3 regions of the Mesobacillus sp. LC4 genome follow, and region 1 is predicted to be linked to each of the others. Evidence: riboswitches for the same ligand, from Rfam matches in the RefSeq annotation. Region 1 holds a riboswitch; each other region holds the start of a gene.
The links. Region 1 has a riboswitch for cyclic di-GMP ahead of AB5I83_RS11710 (DUF5667 domain-containing protein). Riboswitches for the same ligand answer to the same signal wherever they lie in the genome.

Region 1 (10,089 bases):
ATTTCAAAAGAAGAGATTTTAGATATATTAAAAGAGGCTGCCCTGGCACCTTCTTCAAGCAATCTTCAGCCATGGAAGTTTCTTGTCATCCAGGATGAGGAAACGAAGAAAGAACTAAGAATGATTGCCAATAACCAAGAGCAGGTCGAAACTTCTTCAGCTGTTATTGCGGTTCTGGGCGATCGGGAAATGTACCGAAATGGCGAAAAAGTATACCGCAGTTCATATGAAGCTGGGTATATGGACGAAACAACAATGAGCAGAATGATTGAAAATACCAATAAATTATACCCGTCTGCCCCCGTTGCGATCAGGGAAAACATCGCGTCTTTCGATGCCGGACTGATTTCAATGCAGCTTATGCTGATTGCCAAGGCGCGAGGTTATGACACTGTGCCGATGGGCGGATTCAACAAGCAGCAATTCCTCGAAAAATTCAACATTGATGAGCGCTATATGCCCGTCCTCCTTTTGGCTCTTGGAAAGGCTGCTCAGCCAGGGCATCCAACGACCCGCATTCCGGTCGAGGAAATCGTGGAGTTTATATAATCCTAATAAAAAGAACTAGTCCGAGGACTAGTTCTTTTTATTAGGAATCTCACAGCCATCATCATCACAGATCATTCCATCATCGCTGCTTAAAACGGTGATTTCACTCTCAGCAATGACTTTTTTCAACGACTGAACGATGACATCCGTCGGTTGTGCGCCTGTAATGGCGTACTTTTTATTGATCAGGAAGAACGGTACTCCCGTGATTCCATACTGCTGGCCGATGCTTTCATCTGCGCGGACCTCATTGGCCATTTCATCGCTAGCTAGCATTTTCTCTACTGCATCACGGTCGAGTCCCACTTCAACAGCCAATTCTGTTAATGTTTCATGGTCACCAATGTGCTTTGATTCGGTAAAATAGGCACGCAGAATTCTTTCGGTCATCTCTGCCATCAATCCATGCTTTTTAGCAAACATTGTCAAACGGTGAGCATCAAAAGTATTGGTTAAAATAAGCGTGTCCATATTATAATCCAGGCCCGATTCCTTGGCCATTTGCACCATGTTTTGCGTGCTCGCTTTCGCCTGGGCAATGCTCATCCCATATTTCTTCGCTAAAGCTTCATAAATATTATATTCAATGTCCCGACTTGAGTTCGGATCAAGCTCGAAGCATCGATACGTCACTTCAATCGGGTGATCAATCTGTTTAATAGCGTCATCCAGACGCCTTTTGCCAATATAGCAGAACGGTCAAGCAAAGTCTGTCCACATTTCAATTTGCATGCAGGATCCCTCCAGTTGATTATTTCACACTATAGTATAGGTGTTAACCATGTAAATTACACGAGATTCGACTCGTAGAGTACAGACTCACCGATGAAGACAGTGCAAATCTATTCTATTTCATAAACCAGCCAGTCTGACTGTTTTCCACCCATTTTATTGTAAAGACTTTGTGCGGCATGATTATCCTTGGACGTTTCCCATGTCATATAAGCGAAATTATTTTCCCGGATATGGGAGAGACATTTTTCAAAAAGCTGCTCTCCTGCCTTTTGGCCTCTTGCCTCGGCTGATACAAATAAGTCATTTAAAATCGCCGCCCGTTTTACCTGAAGTGTGCTGAAAGTATAATACAGGGTTGCAAAGCCGATTATTTCCCCTTCTATTTCAGCCACGAACTGCAAACCAAAGTCAGGATGAGCCAGCAAGTGTTGAATTAAATTTCTCAGTTCATCTTCATTTGGTTTTGGCTTCTTATAAAAATCCACAATGTATTGGGTCATTAAATGGTGTATCCTTGGAATGTCTCGTTCTTCAGCAGGCCGTATATTCAACTCAGCCATGCCATCACCTCCAAAATTATATTTCTCAATCCCTGCAGGTTCTTTATGCAAAAATCATTACTTTCCCTCTAGGAAATTCTCCTCTTAGAAGGTGAATCCTGCTTTTTTATGCAAAAAAAAAGCTGCGTGGGCAGCTTTCGAATTTTATGCATTTTGCAAAGTTTGAATCTCTTTGAATGCCTGGTGAAGATTTGATTTGACCATGATTCCTTCGAGGTTGAGACCAAGTGTCACCATTGTGTGGGCAACTTCAGGGCGGATGCCCGTCATGATTGTCTTGACACCAACTAGTGATAGAGCGTTGATGACCTTGAACAGCTGGTCCGCAACCATTGTATCGACAATCATAACTCCTGACACATCAAAGATAAGGTGAGAAAGCTTGAGTTTCACAGCCTGATCCAGCGTTTCTTCCATCAACAACTGGGCCCTTTCCGTATCAACATTCCCTACTAGAGGCAATACCCCTACACCAGGCATTAATGGAACGACTGGCACGGACAATTCCAATAATGCTGTCTTGGCGTTCTCAAGACTCTTTTGGTGCGAGTCGACAAATGTCAGGCTGAAGCTGTATATTGCATGGTCCATTAAAGGATCAATAATATCCAATACTTCAAAGATGACTGTTGCTGACATCTCTTTGGCCTCATGTTTGAGTGCCTTCCAGATATGATTCCGATAATAGCTTGTATCTTTAAGAGCCTCATCGAGTGAAGCACCAAGTTTATAGATATATTCTCCGGTTTCTTTGCCCCAATTTGTGATTTTTTCAAAAACCTTGCTCTGGTCTTCATGCTCAATCAATGCCTGGCCGAATAATTCGATGAAATTCGCCCTGATCTCAAGGATTTGAACTTCAATTTTACCAAGTTCATATTTCTGCGCCTCTGTCAAAGCGGCTTCAGTATACCTATCTTTATGCACAGCTTTAGCGATTTCATGCTTCCTGCTGACGATTGCTTCTCCTAATGCTTGCAGTTCGGTTGTCATTTATATTCCTCCATATGTTCAACGACAAATTGATTTATATTTTTCCTGCGGATAATATTCCAAATTGGACTGTTATAATCCATCATAACGCAGGTTCAGAATGCAGGACAAGTTTTTGAGCTTACACCTCTTTTCAGTCAGTGGAGTAAAACCGCTTTCTTTTTTGCGGGATTTCAATAAAGGACATTTTCTTAGCATGTTTAGTTTTCACTAGTTTTTAGGGGGAAGTCTCCTATCTAAAAAACGGACTGCAGCCATTGAATTAGTTAATCGTTGGCAGCAGTCCTTTTTTATAGAAGAATGCTATTAAATTTATCGCAGGTTCTGGCACTTTTTTCGGAAAACGTTCACTTCTGTAATATTTATAGAATGCACTTCTTAGGTCCTCCCACTGGGAGCATTGCTTCATTTGCCGGAATCGGGCTACATCTATAAGCTTGACTTCATCATCTGGTGTGATGATGATGTTCCGCAGATGAATATCTGAGGGATTCAGGCCTTTTTCTCTTGCTAGCTTAAGGGCATGATCGACTTCCTCGATATGGCCGGCTGCAATCGGCATGCCATTTGCCAAACACTGATAGAGTGTCATGCCCCGGACATAATCCATGACTAAGTAATTGCGTCCGGATTCGTGGAGAGTAGGGAAAAATGGAATTCCGGCAAGCTCCTTATAAATCCCGGCTTCTTCTGCGGCCACTTTCTCAAATTGAGGGAAAAAGACCTTTAGAACAAGATCTGTACCATTAATCCTGAATGCGAACGCACTCCTGCCCTCACCGACCAGCCTTAGTGATGAATCTTTATGAACCAAAGCTGCCTTTGATCCTCGGATTGAATATACAACACTGTTTGCAAGATGTTCATATTGATTCATTCTTTTGCTCCTTTCAGTCTATTCCCAATGGCTCCAACGGGGGGTTTCACCATCACCGATCCTGCAAATCATCTTTTTACAACCTTAATCAGGTCTTCATCCCAGCTTTCTATACCCTGCTTGAAAACCAATTTTGTTTTAAAATGATAGGAAATATCCTTATTTGAAGGAGGAACATCTTTCGGGAGCAGGAAGCTGAACGGCACAACATCATCCCCATCCGGCTGGATCCTTAACTGCACATCGATTGTCACAGTATCTAGTACGCTTTCTTCCTCTGTCTTTACATTCACCATGACAAGGGCACACTCAATCAGCTGCAGATCCTGATCCACAGTTCCGCCCTTGATCAAGAACTTTCCATTCACTGCCTCACCAGGAATTAAAACATCCTTCTTCAAAATCAGGTCAATCTGGGCCGAACCTACTCCTAGCAAAGACATATACTTCCGTAATAACATCCTGTTCCTCCATCTATTTACTTTTTTTGATTGATGTACTTTTCATCAAGCTTCTTTTCAATTTGCTCAATCTGTTTATGATCTGCTAACAATTCTTCTCTGTTCTTCTTAACCAGTTCATCAAAGCTAAGCTGTAATTTCTTCATACACCTACACTCCAATACTTAAATTTATGTTTTTCGATCGTAAAATGCCTCTTTATATCTATAAATAGCTCAGATTTGTTCCTTCATTTTTCGCATGCAAGTTCATGGAACCAGAGCTGTTTTTTTCATATTATTGAAGGCGTCCACTCCGCTGTTTTTCTAAACAAAAAACCTTCACCTGGTTTGGTGAAGGTTAAAAATAAATAAAGACCTTCACCAAGTTTGGTAAAGGTCTTGCTAACAACTGTCGTTGCCAGCAAAGCCGGGAGGGATTCTCCGTAATGACGACTCTGCTGTGAAAGCTACTCCCCTTTAGGAGGACTATATGATTTTATACGATAATCATACAATACAGTGTACATTCCGTCAATTCATTGAAATCAAACTGGCAGTTAATTCTGCAGCATTGACTTGCTCAATGTTACTTGCCGTTATCTTTCCCTTTTCCTTTGCTTCCATTATCATCACTGTCATCACCTTGCTCATCGTCTTGCTCATCGTCTTCTTCGCTGTCTTCATCTTCTTGTTTTTCTTTGTTTTTCTTGGTTTCTTCACGCTTTTGTTCTTCAGCTTTTTTGGTTGCTTCTTTTTGCTGCTCTTCAGCTTTTTTTGCAGCTTCCTTTCGTTGTTCTGCTGCTTTTTCTGCTGCATCTTTTTGCTTGGCTTCAGCTTTCTTCTCTGTTTCAAGCTTTTTTTCTTCAGCTTTTTTTGCTGCTAAAGCTTTCTTCTCTTCAGCTTTCTTTCCAGAGCTTTTTTCACTTTGTGCTGAAGCAGAGCCAACCTGCTGGACCGTGGTTTGTTCAGAGGCTGTTTCTTCGCTTTCATTTTCAGTTACAGTTTCAGCTGCTTGCTGTCCAGCTTCTTCTGTACTGCTCTCTTCTGATCCCTCTGTGTTTTCCTCAGTTTCTGTATCTTCCTCTTGGTCTTCTTCAGATTCTTGTTTTTTTCCTGATGCGAGACCTTTCATTTTCGAAGGATGGACGCCAAGCTGCTTGGCTGCCTGGCCAAATCCGATCTTTTCTTCTGTATATAAAGCAGTGATTTCCTCAACTGTTTTACCAGCTGCTTCTGCCAGCCAGAAGATTTGAGCAATTTGGCCGTAACCCAACTCCTGTTCGCGCAGCTGTAAAACCATTTCCTGGTCCAGATCTTTAACAACATTAGCAACGATCTTTGCTTGTTCCGTTGCTTCTTCAACTTCTTCCTTCAGCTCATCTTCAAGCTCCTCAGTAAGTTCATCCTCAACCTCAGAAACATTTTCCAGCTCTTCAGTCAGTTCGTCCTCACCTTCAGAATCAGTCTGTTCTTCAACAATTACTTCTGTAACCTTCTCTTCCGCTTCCTCAAGAGCCTCTAAATATTCTTGAAAAGCCTGTTGGACGAATTCTGTTTTTTCTTGTTCTGACATTGCGCCAGCTTCAGCCAGCCTTTCATTCGCAAACTCGAGAAGGAGTTGGGCATCTTTTTCATCATCAAAGGTAACTAGAAGCTTCAATTCCTCAAATAGTTGGTCAAAAGTAAATAAAAACTCGTCTGGAGTCGTTCCCGGGTCTACCGTTTCGCCGAGCACATCTGCAGATGCTGCAGTACCAAAAGCAAACACTCCGGTTAAAATTGTTGATGCTAAAAGCTTTTTCATTCCAATACCCCCACTGTTTTTTATATATTGGAATTAAAATCGACATAAAAAGTGCTGTCCGAAGAGCAGCACACATACATTAGCTATGTGAATCTTCGGCATCTGGCTGGCATGGTCGATGACTTTAGCCCCTGTAGCTTTGCGTCCCCCGGTTTCCCTGGGTTTGCCATTATCGGATTTTAATTCTACTTTTATCTTACTTATTCGACAGGAAAAAATAAATAGAAACTTTTAAAGTTTCGGTTATTCAGCTGCCTCGCCGAATTTACCTTCCTGATAATCGCGGTAAGCCTGGCGGATCTCATCCATCGAATTCATAACGAACGGCCCGTAGGCAACCACTTCCTCTTTGATCGGCTTTCCTGAATAGACCAACACCCTTGATCGTAGGTTTGCTTTCAGGCTTAGTTCGCTTGTCCCCTCGCCTCCGTCATTGAAAGTCAATGTTGCCGCAGCCGACTTTTTAAGGTGTGTACGACTTGAACCGGCCTCAATATCTCCTGAAAGAACATACAAGAATGCATTATGTGACTCAGGCAATGAGTATGTGAATTCGGTATCCTCAGCCAGTTGAATTTCTGATAATGTAAAAGGCACCAAGGGTTCGAGAGGCCCTTTTACACCAGCTGTTTCTCCTGAGTACACCTTTAAGATACCGCCTTCGAACTGGACAACCGGTGCCTGTTGGGAATACACATTTTGATAGGAAGTGGTAGTGCCCTTCAGCTCCTTCGGAAGATTCAGCCAGAGCTGCAATGTATGCGCGATATCATTGTCGACTGCCTCTTCAGCATGCCGCGCGCCGCTGCCTGCGTTCATATACTGGATGTCACCGGATTCCAGGATGCTGTGGCCTCCATGGTTGTCAATGTGCTCCAGCCTGCCATCAATGATATACGTAATCGTCTGGAAGCCTCGGTGCGGGTGATCGGAGAAAGTCCCGCGCTTAAACCAGTCCTCCGCCATTAAAATGAAAGGATCCAGTTCCCTCCAGTCTTGTGGGTTCAGCACAAGTCCTGCCTGGACATGCGGCATCCCTCTTTCTTCATATTGAACAGTCCAATGCTTCTTGATATCTCTTATGAACATTTTTCAAAACCCCTTTATCATACTGCTTACTTTCCTATTCTCAAATTATAACAAGGCAGCGTTATATTTTAAAATAAAGATAATTTAAGCTGAGATATCTTGTGGTCGCCCGACAACTATTATTCTAAGAAAATTATATTGTGAGAAGGTCTTTTATCCTATATAATATAAAATTGGCTTTTAAATAACGTGGTTCGTAACCATCCCACGTAAAAAAACTAGGAGAGATGAAAAATGAACACTAGAACGATTGTGAGGAACGGGATTCTTGCAGCTCTATATATTGCCGTTTCTGCCGTCATCCAGCCATTTGGCTTCACTAATGTACAATTCCGCGTGTCGGAAATGTTTAACCACTTGATCGTTTTCAATAAGAAATACTTTTTTGGAATCGTATTGGGTGTGTTTTTAACCAATTTGCTCTTTTCACCAATGGTCGCCTATGACCTCGTCTTTGGAGTTGGCCAGTCTGTGATCTCCTTGCTGATTACGATTTTCACAGCAAAATATATTAAGAGCATCATTGGCCGCATGGTTGTGAACACATTGGTCTTCACATTCACGATGTTCCTGATTGCGATTGAGCTGAACCTGGCATTCCAATTGCCATTCTGGTTCACATGGCTGACAACAGCCGCAGGTGAATTAACGGTTATGGCTGTAGGTATACCTGTAATGCTTGCGATTCACAAACGCATAAACCTTGAAAAATTAGTTTAATATAGATCAAACGCATGGATGAAGAGAGTCCATGCGTTTTGTTTTGCCTCAAAGTTGGAGTCTTTCTTTAGATATCGACTTAAGCTTCAACCGTTTTTGGTATGAACTCGCACCTGTTTCGGACATTCTAAACGGCTTCCGCTGCTATTTTGTCCGAACTTGCATCTACTTCAGACATTCTAACCGACTTCCGCTTTAATTTTGTCCGAACTTGCACCTACTTCGGACATTCTAATCGGCTTCTCCTCTGATTTTGTTCGAACTCGCACCTACTTCGGACATTCTAACCGGCTTCTCCTCTGATTTTGTCCGAACTTGCACCTGCTTCGTACATTTCAAGCGGCTTCCGCTATGATTTTGTCCGAACTCGCACCTACTTCAGACATTCTAATCGGCTTCTCCTCTGATTTTGTCCGAACTCTCACCTGCTTCAGACATTCTAACCGGCTTCTCCTCTGATTTTGTCCGAACTTGCACCTGCTTCGTACATTTCAAGCGGCTTCCGCTATGATTTTGTCCGAACTCGCACCTACTTCAGACATTCTAACCGGCTTCTCCTCTGATTTTGTCCGAACTCTCACCTGCTTCAGACATTCTAACCGGCTTCTCCTCTGATTTTGTCCGAACTCGCACCTACTTCAGACATTCTAACCGGCTTCTCCTCTGATTTTGTCCGAACTCTCACCTGCTTCAGACATTTCAATCCGCCTCTTCTTCAATTTAGTCTGAACCTGGCTAACACTGACTCTTATAATGAGATTAATAAACGTCCTCCTTCAACATATAATCCCTTTTTATCTCATAGCATATTGTAGGACTTTTTCGTGAGGGGGTTCATTATGATCATTCATGTTGTACAAAGAGGGGAAGCTCTGTGGCAGATTTCAAACAGATATCAGGTGAGCGTAACGCAAATCAGTGAAATAAATGGCCTGGAAAACCCTAATCAATTGGCTGTGGGCCAGGCTTTGCTCATTCCATCTTATGACGCATTCCATTCCGTTCAAAACGGTGAGGCATTATGGTCGATTGCCCAGCGGTACGGAACAACTGTAGACGCCATCATTCGGGCGAATGCCATTACCAACCCTGCTCTCATCTACCCCGGGACCGTACTCCGCATACCCGCTTCCCGCCACACCGTCCAACGCGGTGAAACTCTTTGGAACATTTCCCAGCGTTATGCTGTAACCGTACTGGCGATCATCAAGGCAAATCAAATCCAAAATCCAAACCTGCTTTATCCAGGGACGATCCTGGTCATCCCAAAACCGAAACCAACGATTGAATCGAATGCCTTCACTTACCATTCCGATGAAATGGCCATTGAACTGGTCGGGGGAGTAGCCGACCTGTTGACCTATATCGCCCCGTTTGCCTATGTCATCCAGCCTGACGGGTCGCTGGTCCTTTATATGAAGGACGATACTGAAGCTATCCAGACAGGACTCGCAAAAGGCGCACTGCCAATGATGTCGATAACCAATTTCACAGCCACTGAAGCCGGAGAAAATATTGCCCATGAAGTACTGGCTAGTGAAGCACATCGTGCCACACTCCTTAACAATATCCTTTCTGTCATGCGTGAAAAAGGGTACCGCGGCTTGAATATTGATTTTGAAAATGTACTTCCTGCTGATCGGGAGCTTTATAATACTTTTCTGCAAGAAGCCGTTGATACGCTTCATAAAGAAGGTTATTTCGTTTCAACTTCTCTTGCCCCGAAAGTCAGGGCCGACCAAAAAGGGCTATTATACGAAGCACATGATTATCCCGCACATGGCAGGATAGCAGATTTCGTCGTTTTGATGACCTACGAATGGGGATACCGCTTTGGTTCACCACAGGCTGTTTCACCATTGAACGAAATCCGCAGGGTGCTTGATTATGCAGTTACAGCGATTCCAAGGAATAAAATCCTGATGGGCTTCCAGCTGTATGCCAGGGACTGGATCATTCCCCATATACAGGGCCAGGAAGCTGAAACATACAGTCCACAGGAAGCTGTCAGCCGCGCCATCAAGTACGGAGCTGCGATTCAATACGATACAGTGGCCGCATCGCCTTATTTCCGCTACACCGATGAACAGGGCCAGCAACACGAAGTATGGTTCGAAGACGCCCGAAGTGCCCAGGCAAAGTTTGATTTGATCAAACAATACAATCTGCGTGGTGTCAGCTACTGGGTGCTCGGGTACCCATTCCCGCAAAATTGGGCGCTGCTGGAGGATAACTTCAATATTAAGAAGTTAAAGTAAAACATATAAATATCTCTGTTCATATGGCCTTCTAGTGAAGCTGACTCTAGAAGGCTATTAGT
Region 2 (10,089 bases), on a different contig from region 1:
AACAATGAACATCATAAACTACGAAAATAAACACAACCTCAACTTTCAGTTACATTTCGCAAGAGGAATTTAACAAGCAAACAGAGAAATGGTTAGTAAGGCATGTCATACAGGAGGAAATTCATGGATTTCTTTGATAAATTAAAAAGCAAAAAAATACAAATCAGCAAGACAGAAGATTTCGGTTATGATGTAAGACAAAAGTGGGAGGCTGAATTTGCTTCACATTTAAGTCCTAAGGAAAAAAGGCAGATATTTCTTCATGATAAAGGCGGAGCAAGCGGGTTTCTGTGGCATTTGTTCAGCTATGAAAAAAGAAAATGCGAAAAGGAAGAAGAGGCGGAATTGGCATTCGACAAACAATACAAAGATACATGCCTGATTTTCTTTCAGCATTCAGATGAGGTATGGAAGGTAAACGATTCTTCAGATTTGAGGGCGACAGAACTATTGATGACTGATGGTGAGTATGCGGATTTATATATTGTCGATCTTGACTTTAACTGGACCTTTGTTGTCACACATGAGCAAGGATGGATTGGTCCATTTTTTTGCAGGAAGGGGGAATAGAGGTGCTAATAAGAAAACTATTTTCTGCATTTGGTGCAACGATGATCATGGTCATCCTGTTCTCGATCATGGATCAATCTGCCGTAGGGTTATTCTTCGGAATGTACATCTTTCCGATCATCTTAATCTATGGAATTCCGTCTTCCATTCTATCTGATTTCCTCTTGAGGAGAAGCTCTGGGACAATCAAAAAAATGGCTGCTGCAGCATTACTCCATATTTTACTCGGAGTGCTGTTCGTGGCCGTACCGACTTTTATATTTGATGCTGAAAACGGAAATTGGCTAGGGAGTATAAGAAATAATGGCTTTTTCTTTTTCACCGCTGTCGTTTCGGCTTTCATCTTCTGGTGCTTTGATGAAGGAATCAAGAGTGAATGGTTTGCTCAATTAAGAGGGAAATGTCAAGGGATATTAAAAAGGATCGGGGATATGAGAGTTTAGCCAGGAGGCAACTCAATAAAAGAAAAAGGGAGGTTAGGAATATGCAAGAACATTACCATAGTGGGTTTGAAATGGAAGTAAATGCACCATATTCATTAAATTACTTAATCATGATTCAAAACATTTATTTGAACAGCAAAAATACAGATTGCCAAAATCCTTTGTTTCCATATATTGATCGTTCAAACTGGGGTTTTCTTGAGGAAGATTTTGAAGAGACATTTGCTGAAGTTTGGAAAGAGGCAGTCGATAAAAATTCTAAAAATCATATGTATGACCACAATGGAGTCCTTCAGTTAGATAAAGAACTCTATCAAAAGTTGTTTCATGACAATGAATCAGGTTCAATTTACTCAGAAAGTGTAAAGTTCTTCTTAGCCTGGTGGAACGGGTTTCATGGAAAAATCGCCATTGAGGCTGTATTTGATCATGACAAAATGGAGAAGGTCTACAAAGAGTTAGCTGCATCGGTAAAAATAGATAAACGATTAAGGATTCATTTGGTCTATGACAAAACCGTATTAGCTGTCAGAAGTGAACGGCCCTGGTATGCAGTGGTAGCTATTGAAGAAATTTTTATCCACAAAAAGCGTCCAAAGCTAATATCGGAACTATTAAAGAGTTGTGTAAATTTGTGAAAGTAAAAATGGAGGGAACCTTTTGTTTTTATATCATAGGTATGATCATGACTTAAATATATCCCCCCAACGGGTTTTAAAAGAAGGGTTAAATCATAGAACAGCAACAAGATGGTATTCAAGAGGGGCTAAATTCTTTCCAGAACTAACGGAACGATTCAGGCCAGGGAATTCACCAAAATGGATCGATTTCAAAGTAGCGTTTGGTGCAGATTTGGAACCATTTGAAAAACCTTACTTTCGTTTTCCTGTGTTCAGTGAAAAGATTTTAGTTTTTAATTTCGATATTTCAAGTGATTTATTTGCCCATCTTGAAGATCTTTATGATGGAGGTAAGGGGCATTTTGTCGATGGGGTGCCGTCAAAGGAGGAATTAATGAAAGAATATTGGAAAAGTATGATTCCGCTGTCGGAGTATTTGAATTACCAACCCTTTAAAGACCCTGAAGTCTATATCTTTGAACAAGTTCCAGCAGAGTTAATTGAGTTTATGGAGTAAGTTCTTGTTGAGATAAGTGAAAGAATCAGGGTTGAAGGTGATTAAAAAGAAACTGTAATTTACAGGGGATGAAAACATTTTGAGAAGTGAAAAAGCTATGTATGATTTAATACTAAGGGTAGCTGAAGAGGATGAACGAATCCGGGCTGTCTATATGAACGGATCCCGAACGAACCCTAATGTTCCAAAAGATATTTTTCAAGATTACGATATTGTATATATAGTGACGGAAATTGCATCTTTTTTAGAAGACGAAGGTTGGATTAATATCTTTGGGGATTTACTGATGCTTCAAGAGCCAGACAAAATGGATCAACAAATTGGTTTGGAGAGGGATTTTGAACGTTCATATGGATATTTAATGCTTTTTACTGATGGAAATCGAATTGACCTTCATATCGAAACAATACATTCAATGATAAATGGTTATGGAAGTGATAAACTAACAGTTCCATTATTGGATAAGGACAACATTTTACCGATCATTCCTCCGCCCACAGATATTGATTATCGAGTAAAAAAGCCATCAGAAGCGATGTTTGTGAGTTGTACCAATAATTTTTGGTGGTGTTTACAAAACGTTGCAAAAGGAATTTGGCGAGACGAATTGCCATACGCAAAATTAATGTATGAAGATACGACGAGAGTTTCACTTGATGAAATGGTTTCATGGTGGACTGGAACAGGATATGACTTCCAGGTCTCAACAGGTAAGATGGGCAAATACTTTAAAAATTATCTTCCAAAACCCTATTGGGAGATGTATGGAAAAACTTATTCCGATGGTGCTTATGACAACTTTTGGGATTCCATATTTGTTACATGCGAGCTATTTAGAACTTTAGCAAAAGATGTGGCAAATCATTTATCATTCTCATATCCATTTGAAGACGATAAAAAAATGACGGAATTCCTTAAACATGTGAGGCATCTGCCTTCGGATGCAAAAGAAATTTAAAGGTGAGAAAAAGTATGAAGATAGAAGTTGGATATTTGCCAAGAAACTATATAAAAGACCAACCGGATTTTAGTGGGCACTTTCCTTTTGATATAGATGGAGAATACAAATATTTGGTTGAAATAGACCACTGTGAATTGGATCCTGCTGTTTTTTACTGTGATTGGATGAAGGAATTAAATCAGTTTCCGATCTATGCTGTTGTCACTCTTGATCTTTATAATCAGGAGGAAATGAATAGGCTGATCGAAAGATACAAAATAGAACGTTCAGTGTTTTTAATAGGGAATGAATCTTACAATAAATTTATTTTGCGAAATGAAGAGCAATTTCTTATGCTCCTCCCATATTTTTATGCAAGTGGCAGTATGAACGATATAGCTGTGTGGTCACTCAAGAAAGACATTTTTAGTAGTGACATAAGAAAAGTAACGACAATATTCAGACGTAAAACAATGGATGTATTGGTGGCTGCACTTGAGAAGGATACAACGTTATTTTGGATTTCGTATGATGGTGATGCATTAAATATCATATCGAATCACCAGATTTTCCGAACGATGGAGGATATAGAGAAAACTCTACCCAAGGGCATAGAAATGAGTGTTGTTGAATATGAAGCCGCAGATGATGATATTGAATAACCGGTAACAAGAATAACAATAAGGGGGAATTATACTTGAAGCGTCTCTTCTTAGCTCTTTTGGTTGTAATGATTATCCTTATAGGAATTTATTTCTTGACTTCGAATAGCGCTTAAAGATTTGGTATTCCAATTTATGAATAAGTTAATCGCCAAGAATTGAAGAACCAATGCTTCAAGTGTATAGGGGGATTTATGAAATTCTTAAAAAAGGTAAGTGATTCCTTTGGATTCACAAAACTTAAAGAGAAATTATATTATGCGGATCATGAGGAGATTTCAGAAGCTGATAGGGAATATATTAATAGTATTAAAGGACAAAACCCTTTTGGCATCATAGCTATGTTTATAGGTGGTGTATCTTTTGCCTTCGGACCAATTTATATTGCTTTTCCAATTATAACAATCATCTTTTGTGTCTTAACCTTTGGAACTTTTGATAGAGAAAAAGAAGATAATCCCTGGACATTTGTGATCGGTTTTTGTTTGGCCTTAATAGGCTTATTTATGAATTTAGTTGGCGTAGTCCATGAGCTAATATTCTGAACAATGTGCGTTAAAGTATTTTTTGCAAAAATCACGGAAGGATTACTGTTGCATCAAGCTAGTTGATAAAAAAGAGCTAATCCTAATTTTGTTAGATTATAGGGTATTAGAACATTTCAAGGGGAGTTATCTATGGGTTTCCTTAAAGCTACTAGAGAGTTCATTGATAGTCAATATCAAACGCCAAAAGGAATGATTGGTACATATATTGGTGAAAAAATGGTGAGACAGCACAAGACTGAAACAAATTGGTCATTAGAGCTAATGAATATTAAACAAGGGGACAGGATTTTAGAGTTAGGATGTGGGGCAGGTTATGCAATTAAATTAATTTTTGAAAAGGATTTAGCTGAAGAAATAGTTGGCTTGGACATCTCTCCAACAATCATTCGATCAGCAAGAAGGAGAAATAAAAAGGCAATAAACGAAAAAAAAGTAAAACTAGTACAAGCAGATTTCAAAAACTTGCCCTTTCAAAATGAAAATTTTAATACAGTCCTCAGTATCCAAACAATTTATTTTTGGACTGATATAACTGCGACATTATCAGAAATATATAGGATACTAAAACCAAAAGGAAATATAATCCTTGCTTTTTCTGACGGTAAAGAAGAGGAGACCTGGGAAGGAATAAGAAGTATTACTGAAAATAAACTAATACCGTCTATGAAGAATGCAGGATTTAGTGACGTATCTTTTATCAGAGGTCCAGATTCAAGAGGGTATCATACTGTTGCTGTTACAGGAAGCAAGGATTCAATGAAACTTTCGTAATGTTCTGTTCCTATATAGCGATGGTAGGGGGACGAAGGCATAATTTTTCCTTTAGATGAGTTTGTTCAAATATAAGGCAGGGAGTTTAAAAGGACCTAAATAAGGTACACAGAGATTCTTCCTTTGGCCATCTGTTCATGTTATTTCTAATGAAACAGTATTAGCTATTACGCAGCAAATAAATTTTATAAAATCAGCCTATCGTTAAACCAGTATGTTATACTAGAAACAAACCTTTTATCTTTAAATCTTTTTACATTACCGGTTCCATCTCCCTGCTCAGATCTTGAGCGGGGTTTTTTATTGGAAATATATTTGGAAAAATAAAAAACAGGCCCTAAAAAGAGCCTGTTTGTAGAAACGATTTAAGATTAAGCTTTTTGAACGTTAGCAGCTTGAGCTCCACGAGCACCTTGCTCAACGTCAAATGTAACTTTTTGACCTTCGTCTAAAGATTTGAAACCTTCACTTTGGATAGCTGAGAAGTGTACGAATACGTCGTCTCCACCTTCGCGCTCGATGAATCCGAAGCCTTTTTCTGCATTAAACCATTTAACTGTACCTTGTTCCATTTTTGTTGCCTCCTAGTGCGTTATCGCACAACGTATTACTATCCTTGCCCAAAGTGATCATCAAGACGAAAAGTTGATACTTATACTATCCTTTACACCGAACAAAAATAATTCTTATTCATCATAACAGGGATCGAAAAATATAGCAAATCATCCCGGCCATAACTTGGAAAGAGTCTATTCTCGCTGACTATGAAGGTTGCTTTAATAACAAAGAAGTTATTATGTAAGTCCTTAACCCTAAGCTTTGTAACATCAAGTGGATAGGTCCCCGCGCAGCCCATTGTGAAGATTTTATGTTTGCTTCAGATGTTTTCATCATATAGAACAAACTGGTTGAGGATTTTATTAAAGAAATCAAAGGGAATCAATCCGAAGGTAGCGAATAGTTATATTTGCAACTTATTCCACCCTTAGATTCAGTGATTTATTAGATTCATAGTTTATTCTAATTAGGGGGCTGTATTCCAATAAAACGAAAGAAGTTGTTTTTAGTTTTCATATTTCTAATAGGTATAGTTAGCTTTGTGGTTTGGTATTCCGTACCCAAAGAAATCAATCAAGCATTTGACGGAATCGTTTACGGAGTTGGTAATAAAAGCAATCAATTAAATAAAGAAGTTACAATTACAATTAAAGGTAAATTGTATAGAAAAATTTTTAACCAAGATCGTTTTAAAGGAACCATAGATATAAAAGGAGAGTTGCCAAAAAATATTATCATTGATAAGAAGGAAGTAGAAGTTGTTTTTATTGAAAACGGCGGCTCTTTATCACTCGGGGATTCCCCCTACGGCTTTCTTTATATAAATAAGGATTTAAGTGAGCTAACTATTATCGTTTACGAACTGCTTGAGTCTGGAAGGGATAATGCCACATATGAATGGGACCCTAAAGGGGGGCTATTAATATCTGGACCTGCAACAAATAGAAAAGAAGCTTTAAACATATCAAACAAATTAATAGGAGAACTGCTTAAACCACTTGAATAGATGTATATTTGTAAAGTTTATATTTCAGCCAACGTGAGCGATCATCCAAGGAGGATTGGATCACCTTTGTTGAATTCCTTATTCAACAAACGGCTAAAAATATACGGAGGTATAGTTATGTGGGTAATATTTGGGGTTATTGCAATAGTAGCAACGCTTATCAATCTTTATATGTATACAGCAGGGAAGGATTATAAACTTGCGATGGCGATGGGGTTATCATTTACAGCATTAACACTTTGTGCAGATTACAGTTATGTATCTCGGTGGCTAAAAATAGAAGATTGGGCGGCATTAGCTGATGTAGTACCTGGTATGGCAAGGGCATTATGGTTTTTGACCATTGTTTCTATCTTACTAAATATAGCCCCAATATTTTTAGAACGAATACGCAGGAAACAATGACTTTTTTCCCTTTATTTCTATAATGTGCAGGCCTTTATGAATAACAAACGGTGTGTATATTCAATAACAAGGTATGCACATTGAAGTTGAAAATATTTTTGTATGCTCTCTTAAAAAACACTGCATACAATAACGTGTTTTCTTGTGGCATACAAAACGTGATCAAGCAATCCAGTGCATGTTATTTTTATCCTACTCAATAATGTGAACAAGACTCAATATTGTACTTTGTTTTTTGAAATAGTTCAAAAAATTCGATTCCAATTGATACTAGGACAGGATATACTCAAATTAAATAAAAAACTGATAAAGGCAAACTTGTTGAAAGGCAAGGACGCAAAGCCATGGGCCTGAGTGTAAAGAGATATTTCCTTTGCATATGGTTGCCAGGTTGCCAGACTCCTAAAATGGTGTCTTGGCCATAAAAAGGAGCGGAGAATATGAATATCAATAAATACCTCTTATTAAGTCTTATCTTATTTATGGGTTTTGGTCCTCTTCAAACCCTTTCTCAACCTATTAAAGCTCATGCTAACGCAGGAGTTCCCACGGCAACATGGCTTTGGAATACTTCAACGATTGCTACGCAAGGAAAAGAGATTCTTTCATTCGCAGGAAATAATCAAGTTCAGCAAATATACCTTCAAATTAATAAAAACATTCCTTTCGATACTTATAAATCATTTATTCAAAAAGCAACTGAAAAAGGCATAGAAATACACGCTTTAGATGGCTCGCCGCAATGGGTTTCCTCTAAAGGTTCTGCTTATTCTAAGGAATTCTTTAATTGGGTAGGAAACTACCAAAAATCAGCCTCACAGACACAAAGATTTACTGGTATTCATTTAGATATAGAGCCATATCTATATAGTGGTTGGAACTCAAAATTCAAGAATACTGTACTTGCATATCAAAATATTATCAATCATGCTGCTGTTACTTCAGAACAACTTGGACTTACATTTGGAATCGATATTCCTTTCTGGTTTGATGAAATTGCATATAGCAATACTTACGGGAAAGGTAATTTAGCTAGTTGGGCGATTAAGACAACAAGTTATACGACTATTATGGCATACCGCGATCAGGCTGCTGGAGGAAACGGAATTATTGAACTAGTGAGAAATGAAGTACAATATGCTTCCTCTCTTGGCAAACCCATTGTGATTGGAGTAGAAACTGGCAAATCAGAAGAAGCCAATCTTGTTAGTTTTTATGAAGAAGGTGCTGCTCATATGTATAGTCAGCTTTCTTTAGTGAAGAGTGCGTATCCACAACCGGATGTGACTTTTGCCATTCATTATTTACACAGTTGGATGAAAATGGCTCCTTAAGAACATTGGCAGAGTGAAAAAAAACTCCTTTAGAAAAACCCGCTAAATGCCTTATAAAGGTAGTTAGCGGGTTTTTAACCTGATTTTGAGTATTAACTGCAGAATTTCTTAAACACCAGCTAGTCGGTGAAGTTGTTTGGAACATATCAATGTTTATTCCAAGAATGATCATTCGCTTAATAAGTAACATTTGGTGAAGCGGTTAGTCAAACTTGAACTATGAGGGTGAATGTAAATAAAACAATAGATTTTATCCAAACGGATGCATGGGTTCAGGAAGAAGATGCGCCTTTTTTGAAAATCTTCTGGATCGAGGATTTTAATTGAAGAAGAAATCGTATTCATGTTATTAAATCAAGAGTAAGATAACACGACCTTAAATTAAAGGTATGAGACTATTTATTGTAGAACTTAAATAATAAAATCAAATTGCAAATAAATCAGACTGTAAAATACGTTTATATGAGGTGAAAATACTGAAAAGAAATAGGCTGATGAGGTCAAATTCGGATTATGTATTTTTAGGTGTATGTGGAGGAATCGCAGAGGCTCTTTTCATTTCATCCTTTATTGTGAGATTGGTATTTATATTCGTGCCAGTATCGCCAATACTCTATCTGATTTTAGGAGCACTTATGGAGAAAGACGATTTATTCTACGGAGATCGTGTAAGAAAGAAGAGCACTATTAAAACTGCATTGTTAGCATTTATTTTTACTGCTTTAGTATTTGTAATCTTTTTTTACATGGGTCTCCTTTAGGGAAGTAATTTTTGAATATAGTAAATATTCTTCAAAGAAGATGCAGGTTAGTGGAAAAAGAAATTATAAAAAGGGTCAGGCGAAAGGGGAAAATGAAAGATTTTAAGAAATGGAGTTACTTCTGGGTACTAATAGTTGGAATCTTGATAGGTTATATTGGAATTCCAATGCTCTCACGATTTAACTAAGAGGAAAATTAGTTTAACAAAAATCAGAAAAAAATTTTGGAATATTTATATTGATAAGGGAGGGATTCTATGGTGTTTGAAACACTAACAGGACAACTTACGGTTGTAATCACCCTTGCTTTTGGTTCATTGTTAATTGTTCTGTACCCTTTAATAAATAAGGAAAATAAATATTTTGCTTGGTTTAGTTTAATGATGGGCGTTATTGTGTTATTGCTTTTATTATGGTTCACATTTGGCAACGAGGTTATTAGATATCAAATACTAAGATATGGACTTCAATAAAAACCATCTAATCTACTTAGAGCGAGAGTTGAAGTTCAGGCTGCCGTTATTGGCGTTTTTTTATTTGACTAAGCTGCAGTTTTGTTGAACTAGAATTGACTTAACTATATTTTCACCGATAGAAATAATCAATAAATAAAGCTTTGGGATCTCCCAAAGCTTTATAGCGGTTTACTGCCTTATTTTTGTTTTTTTATTAGTACCATAAACACTATGATTAATGAAAAAGCTGTAAATGCTAAAAATGGTATGGTGATGAAATCTAGCCAGTTTATATATTGAGCGCTGCAAGGAACACCGCTGGAACAAGGTTTGATCTCTGCAAAACCAGGTACTTTTTGCTGTAGATAGTGGAATAATGAAACAAACCAACCGATGACTGCCATAGGCAAGACGAAACGCTTCACAGATGGATCATTTTGAAAGGTTCCTATTCCAAGTATTAAAACTAGTGGGTACATCAGAATCCGTTGATACCAGC
Region 3 (10,089 bases), on a different contig from region 1:
ATACCAGGAGAAATTAGTGAGTCGTTTCTCAGTTTAAAGCCATTTTCATTATCTTTTTCGCCAGGACAATCGAAACAACTTTATGTAGAGGTTTCAGAAAATGGTGTTATAAAAGAAATCACTTCAGGTTCATCGGGTATTAAATATGTAAGTGATAATTCGAGTGTAAGTGTTGGTGAAAATGGTTTGGTTTTTGCTTCACATGAAGCTAACCCTGGTACGGCAACAATTACAATTAACTATAACGGAATACAATCAAAAGCTGCTGTCACAGTAACTGGACCGCCTACCGTTCAGAGTCTTGCCATGTCACCTTCCGAAGGAGCAGTACCTGCAGGAGAAACGATACAATTAATGGTCAGGGCAACGATGTCTGATGGTTCATCCAAGGATGTAACCGATAGCTTAGAGGGAACAACATACGTATCCTCAGATTCCAGCAAAGCAATTGTAAATGAAAGTGGTTTGGTTACTGTACCTGCATCAGCACAAAATGGTGAAGTTATAATTACAGCAAAGAATAATGGGAAAATTGTTAAAAGCACTATCATAGTGAGCAGTCCAGTATTGAAGGAATTAGAAGTTTCCCCTGCCACTAAAGAATTACATCGGGGTGATACTGTATCATTAGCAGTTAAAGGGTGGTTCAGTGACGGAGAAGAAAGAAATATGAAATCAAGCAATTCGGGAACAACATATGTAAGTTCAACTCCGAGTAGGGTTTTAGTGGATCAAAATGGTAATATTAACATTCCTGGCTCAGCTACATATGGTGAAGCTGTTATTACCATTAGGAATGGTACCATAGAAGCCACGGTTATAATTATTGTGAAAGAAGACCCAAGTGAAATTCTTACTGACATAATAACAGAATCAAATAGTTATACAGTGAATGCAGAAGATAAAATTCAACTTGTAATAACTGGAGTATATTTAGATGGGGCAGTAAGAGATATATCATCATCAAAAGAAGGGACTACTTATGGAAGTTCGGTCCCAAGCAGAGCGGTTGTAGATTCCACTGGATTAATTTCCATACCTGCTACCGCAACACCAGGGAATGCGACTATTAATATAACCAATGGTTCTTTAAGGACAACAGTAATTGTCACCGTAGAAGATATTCCCATTAATGAGTTAGTTGAATTAAAAGCTGAAATACCTAATAATTTTTTTCAAATTGGTGATGTCAGTCAGTTAATTATTAGAGGAGTATATTTCGATGGAATGTCAAAGGATGTTACCGAATCAACTGAAGGAACAACGTACACAAGTTCAACACCAAGCCGTGCAGTTGTAGATTCTAATGGAAAAATTACCATACCAGCAAGCGCAACCTATGGGCCTGCCACCATTACTGTAAGGAACGGTGATTTGTCCACGACGATTGTGATCACAGTGGAAGAAGATTTAAGCGGAAAAATAACAGATATCCAGGTTCATTCAGTATCCACAAGTGGATATCGAGGGGAAGAAATACAGCTGAAGGTAACAGGCACTTTAGGAAATGGAGAGACAAAAGACATAACTTCAAGCTTGAACGGAACAACGTACACAAGTTCAACACCAAGCCGTGCGGTAGTAGACTCTAATGGAAAGATTACCATACCAACAAATGCAACCTATGGGCCTGCCACCATTATTGTAAGAAACGGTGATTTGTTCACGACAATTGTGATCACTGTGGAAGAAAATTTAAGCGGAAAATTAATGGATATCCAGGTGGATTCGGCATCCACAAGTGGATATCGAGGGGAAGAAATACAGCTGAAGGTAACAGGCACTTTAGGAAATGGAGAGACAAAAGACTTAACTTCAAGCTCGACCGGAACAACGTACACAAGTTCAACACCAAGCCGTGCAGTAGTAGATTCTAATGGAAAAATTACCATACCAACAAGCGCAACCTATGGGCCTGCCACCATTACAGTAAGGAACGGTGATTTGTCCACGACGATTGTGATCACAGTGGAAGAAGATTTAAACGGAAAAATAACAGATATCCAGGTTGATTCAGTATCCACAAGTGGATATCGAGGGGAAGAAATACAGCTGAAGGTAACAGGCACTTTAGGAAATGGAGAGACAAAAGACTTAACTTCAAGCTTGACCGGAACAACGTACACAAGTTCAACACCAAGTCGTGCAGTAGTAGATTCTAATGGAAAGATTACCATACCAACAAGCGCAACCTATGGGCCTGCCACCATTACAGTAAGGAACGGTGATTTGTCCACGACGATTGTGATCACTGTGGAAGAAGATTTAAACGGAAAAATAACAGATATCCAGGTTGATTCAGTATCCACAAGTGGATATCGAGGGGAAGAAATACAGCTGAAGGTAACAGGCACTTTAGGAAATGGAGAGACAAAAGACTTAACTTCAAGCTCGACCGGAACAACGTACACAAGTTCAACACCAAGTCGTGCAGTAGTAGATTCTAATGGAAAGATTACCATATCAACAAGCGCAACCTATGGTCCTGCCACCATTACTGTAAGGAACGATGACTTGTCCACGACGATTGTGGTCACAGTGGAAGAAGATTTAAGCGGAAAAATAATGGATATCCAGGTTGATTCAGCATCCACAAGAGGATATCGAGGGGAAGAAATACAGCTGAAGGTAACAGGTACTTTAGGAAATGGAGAAACAAAAGACTTAACTTCAAGCTCGACCGGAACAACGTACACAAGTTCAACACCAAGTCGTGCAGTTATAGATCTAAACGGAAAGATAACTATACCGGTGTCTGCCACGTATGGAGATGTTACGATTACAATTAAAAATGGTACAGTATACCAGAAGTTTATCTTAACGGTAGCACAAGATTTGAGCACGTTAATTACCAAAATTAATGTCGATGCAGGGTCTACTTATGTAAATAAAGGGTCCACCAAACAACTAGTGGTTACTGGGATATTTGGCGACGGTGCTCAAAAGGATATTTCACATTCGACTCAGGGAACAACGTATAGTATTTCAACTCCTAGTAGGGCCATTATTGACTCCAACGGTTTAATAACGATACCTACTACAGCAAGTTCGGGGAGTGTTACAATTACAATAAAAAATGGAACGTTAAAAACAACTATTGTTCTAACTGTTATTTAAATCTTAAAGGAGTAACTACTTTGTTACTCCTTTCTTAGTAGAAATAACCGGTTGATAGGAAAATAGTCTTTGTTAATATTGACGTTCTATTTGTTTGCTAATAAAATAGTAGTATATATGAAATATCTAGTGAAAAAGGCAAATCATAGGAAACTATGAGACGCAAAGCCAAGGGCCTGAACCACATATGTGGATGGCAGCCGGTTCCCACAAGGTATTTAGCGGAAGTATGCCTAAATATCTTTAGGCATTTTTTTGTGCCTTTTTCGCGGAAAAGGAGGATGAATATGAACAAACAAACTAGAAGAATCTCTGTATTTATGACTATTTTACTAGTTCTTCAAATGGTCATGCCGTTGTTAAAACCTTTGGCTGAAGAAATTATCCCACAGCCTCAGAATGTCAAAGCTGTCGAATATTCTCCGGCTAACGTTCGGATAACTTGGGACGCAATCTCTGGGGTAAATGCTTATAGAGTATACGAACTGAATAGTGATCAATGGGAAATGATTGATGAGCGTGTAACAACCTCAGCTTACATACGAAATGTACCAGAGGGGAGTTATACTTACGCTGTGACCGCAGTTAAGGGTACTTCTGAATCAACTATCATAGACAGTGTGAGTGTAAATATAACTTATCCAGAGTTGCAATCACCTGATGAGTTAACTGTTAAAGTGTTAAACGGAAATGATCTTCGTTTAAGTTGGTCGTCTGCCCCTAATGCGTCGGAGTATAATATTTATCTAGTGACAGATGGGGTTAGGGAACGTGTTAAAACTCTAGATAGTTCCTATACAAGTTACACAGTTAGGAAGTTATCAGAAGGGAAATATAACTTTGAAGTTACATCTGCGCATCCCTTATTTGGTGAGTCAATCACACCTTCTCAGCTTACTTATGAATTGATTCATCCAGAAATGCAGCCACCGGGTGACTTGATATTCAAAGTTTTAAATGGAAATGACCTTCGTTTAAGTTGGAACGAATCAGAATATGCTTCAGAATATAATGTTTACCAAAAAATAGACGGAAAAAGAGTGCTAGAACGAACAATGGATGGCACCTCTTATACATTCAGAAATCTTCCGGAAGGTAACTATGAATATGAAGTGACTTCAAACAGCGATAGATTTGGTGAGTCTGCAGAGGCATCTAATCTTTCATACACTTTAAAGCATCCGACTATGCAGGCACCAGAAAATCTGTCTTTAAAAGTTTTAAATGGCAATGATCTTCGTCTAACCTGGGAAGAATCAGAATTTGCAGCTGGTTATAATATTTATCAAATTATTGATAACCAAAAAATATTGGTAAAGCCTATTGAAGGTTCCAGCACTGGGTATACGTTCAGAAACATGGTTGAAGGATTGTATGAGTTTGAGGTAACTTCTTACAGTGACCGATTCGGGGAATCTGAGTCTGTCTCTGATTTGACCTATCAACTTATGCATCCTGTAATGGCCCCGCCAGAAAACTTAACTGTTAGGATTCTAAACGGAAATGACATCCGTTTAACTTGGAATGGTTCAGAATTTGCTACAGGGTATAATATTTATCAAGTTATTAGTGGAGAAAAAGAACTTATTCAAACTACAGATGGTACAAGTTATACCTTTAAAAACCTACCTGAAGGTTCTTATGATTATGAGGTGCAATCTCTTAGCGATCGCTTTGGGGAGTCACCTATATCATCAAATATTTCTCACCAATTAGTACATCCAATCATGCAAGCGCCGACTCAGGTAAAAAATACTGTGAGAAATGGTAATGACATCAATGTTAGCTGGGCAGCATCTGAATTTGCAACTGGTTATTACATTTATCAAGTTATTGGAGATCAAAGAACTTTAGTAGATACAGTCATAGGTTCTACATCTCTTACCTTGAGGAATATGCCTGAGGGCGAATATTCTTACGAGGTTTCATCCTACAGCGACCGTTTTGGGGAATCGGTAGAACTAGGTCAAACTAGCTTAACACTCGTTTTCCCGGAAGTGGAAATACCGGTATTAAAACTTAAATCATTAGTTGGACAAACTGCAACATTGACATGGAATGTGATTAATGGCATAACATCATTTAATGTTTATGAAATGAAAGACGGAAATGCTGAGTTTATTGGAAAAACAGATAAAACGTCTTTAGCAATATTTAATATTGATGATGGTACACATAGTTATGTTGTAACAGCAAATCACGATCGATTTGGAGAGTCAAATTACTCCAATGTGGTTCAAGTAGAAATTCAATTGGATAAAATCCCGCCAGTTACAACATCTAATATTCCTTCTGAATGGGTTAAATCTAATTTTAGCCTTCAATTAACTGCGGAAGATGAAAAGAGCGGTGTGAACAAAACCTATTATTCTGTTAACAATGCATCTTTTGCCGAAGGTTCTTCTGCTTCTATTTCACAAGAAGGCACCCACCAGGTTTCTTTTTATAGCACAGATAAGGCAGGGAATGTTGAGCAGGTTAAAACAGAAACAGTGAAAGTAGACAAAACAGCTCCGGTAACATCTGCAGATTTAGAGAGCGGTACGTATAAAGAAGCAAAAGTACTAAATTTATCTGCAGTTGATAATTTTAGTGGAGTGAAAACTACCTATTATTCGATTAACGGATCGGAGTTTACTGAAAGTACAACTATTGAATTAGCTCAAGGTGATAGAAAAGTTTCCTTCTATAGTGTGGATATAGCCGGAAACGAAGAAGAGGTTCAAACAATTGTATTTACAATAGATGAAGCGCCGCCAGTTACTGTTTCAGATATTGAAGAAAAATGGAATCAAGAAAGCGTTGCTGTTAAATTATCTGCAACTGATAATCTAAGTGGAGTTTCACAAACCTTCTATTCTATAAACGGGTTAGAATTTGTAGAAGGAACAGAATTCTCTATTTCAGGTGATGGGCTTCATAATGTTGCCTATTATAGTGTAGACAACGCGGGCAATGAAGAGGAAGTTAAGACAGAAACGGTTAAAATCGACAGTCAGGCACCCCTTACTACATCTAATATTGAAGAAGGTTGGGTAAGTGGAGGTTTTAAAGTTAGTCTTAAAGCCATTGATGAGTTGAGCGGAGTTTCCAAAACCTATTATTCTATTAATGGTGAAGAATTCACGGAAGGCACAAGTGTAGTGTTCCCTGATGATGGAAATTATGAGGTTTCCTATTACAGCATTGATATTGCCGGAAACGAAGAAGGAATTAAAACAGAAAAAGTAAATGTAGACAATCAGGCTCCTGTTACAGTTTCCAACCTTGAAGAGAAATGGTATAAGGATCGTGTTGAAGTTGAATTATCTGCAACAGATAATCTAAGCGGTGTTGAGGCAACTTACTACTCCGTCAACGGTTCGGGTTTCATTGAAGGTAATTCCCTAATGATCAAGGAAAAAGGGAAATATGAAATTTCTTACTATAGTGTCGACAATGCTGGAAATGTAGAAGAAGTGAAAACAGAACTTGTAAAAATGGACAACCAGGCACCGGTGACAACTTCTAATTTCGATGATGAGTGGTATCAGAGTGAGATGAAAGTCGTGCTGACTGCAACTGATGATTTAAGTGGAGTTAAGGCAACTTACTATTCATTAGATGGTGAGAATTTCACTGAAGGAACAGAAATCTCGCTTGAAGCAGACGGTATTTACGAAGTTTTCTATTACAGTGTAGACAAAGCAGGCAACATTGAACAAACTCAAACTGACACTGTTAAAATTGACAGTGAAGCACCTGTGACTTCAGATAATGTTTCAGATATTTGGTACAACACAAGCTTTGAGGTTGTATTGAATGCGGATGACAACTTAAGCAAAGTAGACAAAACATATTATTCAATCAATGGCTCAGAGTTCATTGAAGGTGCAAGCTTCGAGGTATCTGAAGAAGGCATTATTGAGGTTGAATATTACAGCATCGACAAAGCTGGCAATAAAGAAGAAGTTAATAAAACTCAGGTTAAAATCGATAAAACAGCACCAACGATTTCTGTGGATGTGCAGGAAGAGTATAAGCTTGGTTCAGAGTTCGCCATTTCGTATACTGCTGCCGACGGACATTCAGGCATTGCAAGTGAAGAAGTGACCATCAACGGTGTTGCCTACAAAAATGGCGATAAACTGACTCTTGACCAGCCAGGTGTTTACAAACTAAACATTACAGTAACTGACCATGCGGGCTGGATTACTACGGTTAAAAAAGAACTCGTTGTTTACATCCCGGCAACTCTAGAGGTTCTGCCAAAAGTCATTAAAGGCAATAAAGGCATCTTCACTGTAAAGGCGAACCTCCCACGTGAATTTGCGGGTTCTTCATTCGATGTTCCAACAGCGACATTAAATGGAGTGGCTCCTAAGGTTGATAATAACGGCTTGTTTAAACAAGCGGATAAAGGTCATTTCAAATTCGAGCGTGAGGATTTTGACTGGAAGCCAGGTAAAGTAGAATTGGAATTCAGAGCATATCTTGATAATGGTTACCTTGTGATAGGTTCGACTCTTGTCGATGTAAAATAAACAGGTAACAGCAAAGGCTCCTCGGAATGAGGAGCCTTTCTTTTAGTCTTCAGGATACATGATCCTGAAAGCTTCATCATTTAGGTTCATCTGTTCTCGTAAATATATCTTGAGATTTCTGTCATCAAAAATCAACCCAAATGATTGGGCGTCGCGAAGGAATCTTAATCTTGCTTCCGGAGTAGCTGTCTTGAAAAATTCCTCAACCTGCTCTAGTTTTAAATCTCGATCTCTGCTCACTTCCATCACCGGATGGCTGCCGTTGCCGGAAATCGTATTGACAATTCCTATTCCGTCATCAGTTTCAAGGAAAGTCTCTTCCGCTCGTGCCTCTTTCAACCTTTGAAAGTAAGTAAGTAAATCCCCGGTAGGCTCCAAATTGAACGAATCTTTAAAAATGTCCCTTACTTCCTGGGATACTTGATATTCCTCAGCATCCTCTTCGAATCTTTTAAAATCTTCTTCTGCCGTATTCATATCCAGTACTTCCAAAGAGGCAGGATAAGAGTATAAAAGCTTTAAAAAATCATTTAAGTTCCTGGCGACGATTTTTACAGGGTCATCAAAATCCATTGGTGACACGCGGACAATATATGCGTCTTCTAAGTCTGCCGCCATTCCAAAATCAGTTAGGAAGCCAAAGTGGATGCCATCCGATCCCGGACGGGCAAATGAAATTAAATCGATTGGTGTGTTCAAATAACGCTGGTCAATTTCGTCTATTGAAAAGTACAAACCTAATAAATCCCCGTAAGGAAGCATGCCTGATTGTTCAAGTTCCTTTTGCAAACTAATCAGATTTTTTAATGTGTCTGGGACAGGATATTTCCCATAATTACGATTAACCACTTGGCTACACTCCATTAATTCATTTTACCTTTTATTATTCTTCAGATTCTTACCCTTTCCTTCCTGACTGGATCAAAAGATTGCAAACATTCCCAGCAATCTAGTCAAAAAACCTCATTCAAAAAATACCACGCAAGCCGATACAAAGAGTAGATTTATATGTTCGGAGTGTGTTGAGATGATGCAGGTAACAAATCATTCGGTTTCAAGACAGATTAATGAGAGCCAGAATCAGGTTAAGTCTGGGGATGTTACCCCTGTGATGATCAAGGAGAGGTCGGGGGCCAATGAGGCGACGGTGCTTCTGAAGGGTCAGGAATATAAAGCTCAATTTGAAGGCCCTGTTCCTGCTTCTGACCGCATGCTTGCTGAAGTTGTCAGCATGCCAGAGAAAGGGAAGGTTGTTTTGAGACAGGCATCTGCTCCTCCAGCACCTGTTAAAGCACCGGAATCACAGTCCATCGATGCCCGTCTGTCCAGGACCGGAATCGATCCAGCTAAAAACATAGAGTTGAAGAATGCGGTAAAAATTCTTGATGCGAAGTCTATCCCGTTAACGAAAGATAGCCTTCAAGTTTTACAGAAATTCATGAATGAAGCACCTGGTTCAGTTCAGGAAAAAATAGAAACGATAAAAGTGATTGCACAAAAGAATTTGCCTGTGACCACAGAGCATTTAAAATCCATCCACTCAGCGATGCATGGACCTGCATTGAAGGATGCGTTGCAGGAACTTACCGCTGGCAGAGAAATTAAATTCGATGTGCCGCAGCATGTACCGAAGCAAGAAGTAACAAAGGGAGTTCCCGAAAGACAGTCTGTTAGCAGCAACTCTTCTACCCCTTCAACACAAAAAATTGAACAAGTACTCCGGCAGATTAACGATGGAACCGTTTCTTCTGCTGAAATTAAAAAGTTAGTTGCAAGCACCGGAAACACACCGGCAATCCAATCGCTAAAACAGGAAATCCTAAAGGCACTGCAAATTCATGATGCGGGATCAGAACGCATACTACTGGCGAAAGAGAGCGAACCGGCCAAAGCAGCGCAATTAGTGACAGATGGCCAGAAGCTGCAGCAAATATCCGCTGCAAGGCTCGCTCAATCCCTTGCCAGCCTGGCGGACGTTCTCGAATCAGAAATAGATCAAACAGGCCAGGAACTTTTAAAACTGCACTCTATTTTAAAAGATGCTCAAAAAGAATCTGCTGTTGAAAAGATGCTGAAAACGGTTGGGAAGGCTATTGAGAGTTTTGAAGACTCAACCGATCTAGCACAATTAAAGTCTTCTTTTGAAAAAGCACAGCTCCTTTCAGAACAGGGCCGGGAACTTGCAGCCCGCAAAGTGATGGCAGAAGCAGTCAGCCAGCTTGAGAAACAGCACCCGTTTTTACAAAAAAGTGCCGACCCGCTTGCACTTACAGATGCTGAACAGTACGCCATCAATGAGTCATTGCAAACATTGGGACTCCAGTCAAAAGCCATTTTGGTGACGGAAATATCCAAAAAGCTCTCGCAGATGGCGATCGATTTTAAAAAGATCAAACAGGACATCACGAGAAATTTGGACAATGTCTCGAACATGATTGATCAAAGCGGC

Region 2: another riboswitch for cyclic di-GMP. It lies ahead of AB5I83_RS20035 (amidase); the one in region 1 lies ahead of AB5I83_RS11710 (DUF5667 domain-containing protein).
Region 3: another riboswitch for cyclic di-GMP. It lies ahead of AB5I83_RS09315 (OmpL47-type beta-barrel domain-containing protein); the one in region 1 lies ahead of AB5I83_RS11710 (DUF5667 domain-containing protein).

Annotation. Positions count from the first base shown of each region.
Region 1 covers NZ_JBGCUB010000003.1:159,416-169,504, forward strand. The annotation lists gene AB5I83_RS11675 (nitroreductase family protein) at 1-549, shown strand, start outside; gene AB5I83_RS11680 (DsbA family oxidoreductase) at 577-1,236, opposite strand; gene AB5I83_RS11685 (N-acetyltransferase family protein) at 1,392-1,844, opposite strand; gene AB5I83_RS11690 (STAS domain-containing protein) at 1,989-2,837, opposite strand; gene AB5I83_RS11695 (protein kinase family protein) at 3,100-3,714, opposite strand; gene AB5I83_RS11700 (sporulation protein) at 3,783-4,175, opposite strand; gene AB5I83_RS11705 (FbpB family small basic protein) at 4,193-4,321, opposite strand; gene AB5I83_RS11710 (DUF5667 domain-containing protein) at 4,743-5,960, opposite strand; cyclic di-GMP riboswitch class I at 6,055-6,138, opposite strand; gene AB5I83_RS11715 (pirin family protein) at 6,204-7,049, opposite strand; PreQ1 riboswitch class I at 7,233-7,277, shown strand; gene AB5I83_RS11720 (QueT transporter family protein) at 7,284-7,769, shown strand; gene AB5I83_RS11725 (LysM peptidoglycan-binding domain-containing protein) at 8,609-10,027, shown strand.
Region 2 covers NZ_JBGCUB010000008.1:32,476-42,564, forward strand. The annotation lists gene AB5I83_RS19980 (DUF4275 family protein) at 124-570, shown strand; gene AB5I83_RS19985 (hypothetical protein) at 573-1,013, shown strand; gene AB5I83_RS19990 (group-specific protein) at 1,055-1,651, shown strand; gene AB5I83_RS19995 (hypothetical protein) at 1,674-2,150, shown strand; gene AB5I83_RS20000 (aminoglycoside 6-adenylyltransferase) at 2,230-3,108, shown strand; gene AB5I83_RS20005 (hypothetical protein) at 3,123-3,752, shown strand; gene AB5I83_RS20010 (cell division protein FtsK) at 3,947-4,297, shown strand; gene AB5I83_RS20015 (class I SAM-dependent methyltransferase) at 4,430-5,071, shown strand; gene cspC (cold shock protein CspC) at 5,443-5,643, opposite strand; gene AB5I83_RS20025 (hypothetical protein) at 6,171-6,635, shown strand; gene AB5I83_RS20030 (hypothetical protein) at 6,753-7,040, shown strand; cyclic di-GMP riboswitch class I at 7,342-7,439, shown strand; gene AB5I83_RS20035 (amidase) at 7,481-8,374, shown strand; gene AB5I83_RS20040 (PspC domain-containing protein) at 8,869-9,135, shown strand; gene AB5I83_RS20045 (hypothetical protein) at 9,393-9,608, shown strand; gene AB5I83_RS20050 (disulfide oxidoreductase) at 9,788-10,089, opposite strand, start outside.
Region 3 covers NZ_JBGCUB010000002.1:603,521-613,609, forward strand. The annotation lists gene AB5I83_RS09310 (hypothetical protein) at 1-3,117, shown strand, start outside; cyclic di-GMP riboswitch class I at 3,245-3,329, shown strand; gene AB5I83_RS09315 (OmpL47-type beta-barrel domain-containing protein) at 3,405-7,640, shown strand; gene AB5I83_RS09320 (hypothetical protein) at 7,683-8,489, opposite strand; gene AB5I83_RS09325 (hypothetical protein) at 8,668-10,089, shown strand, end outside.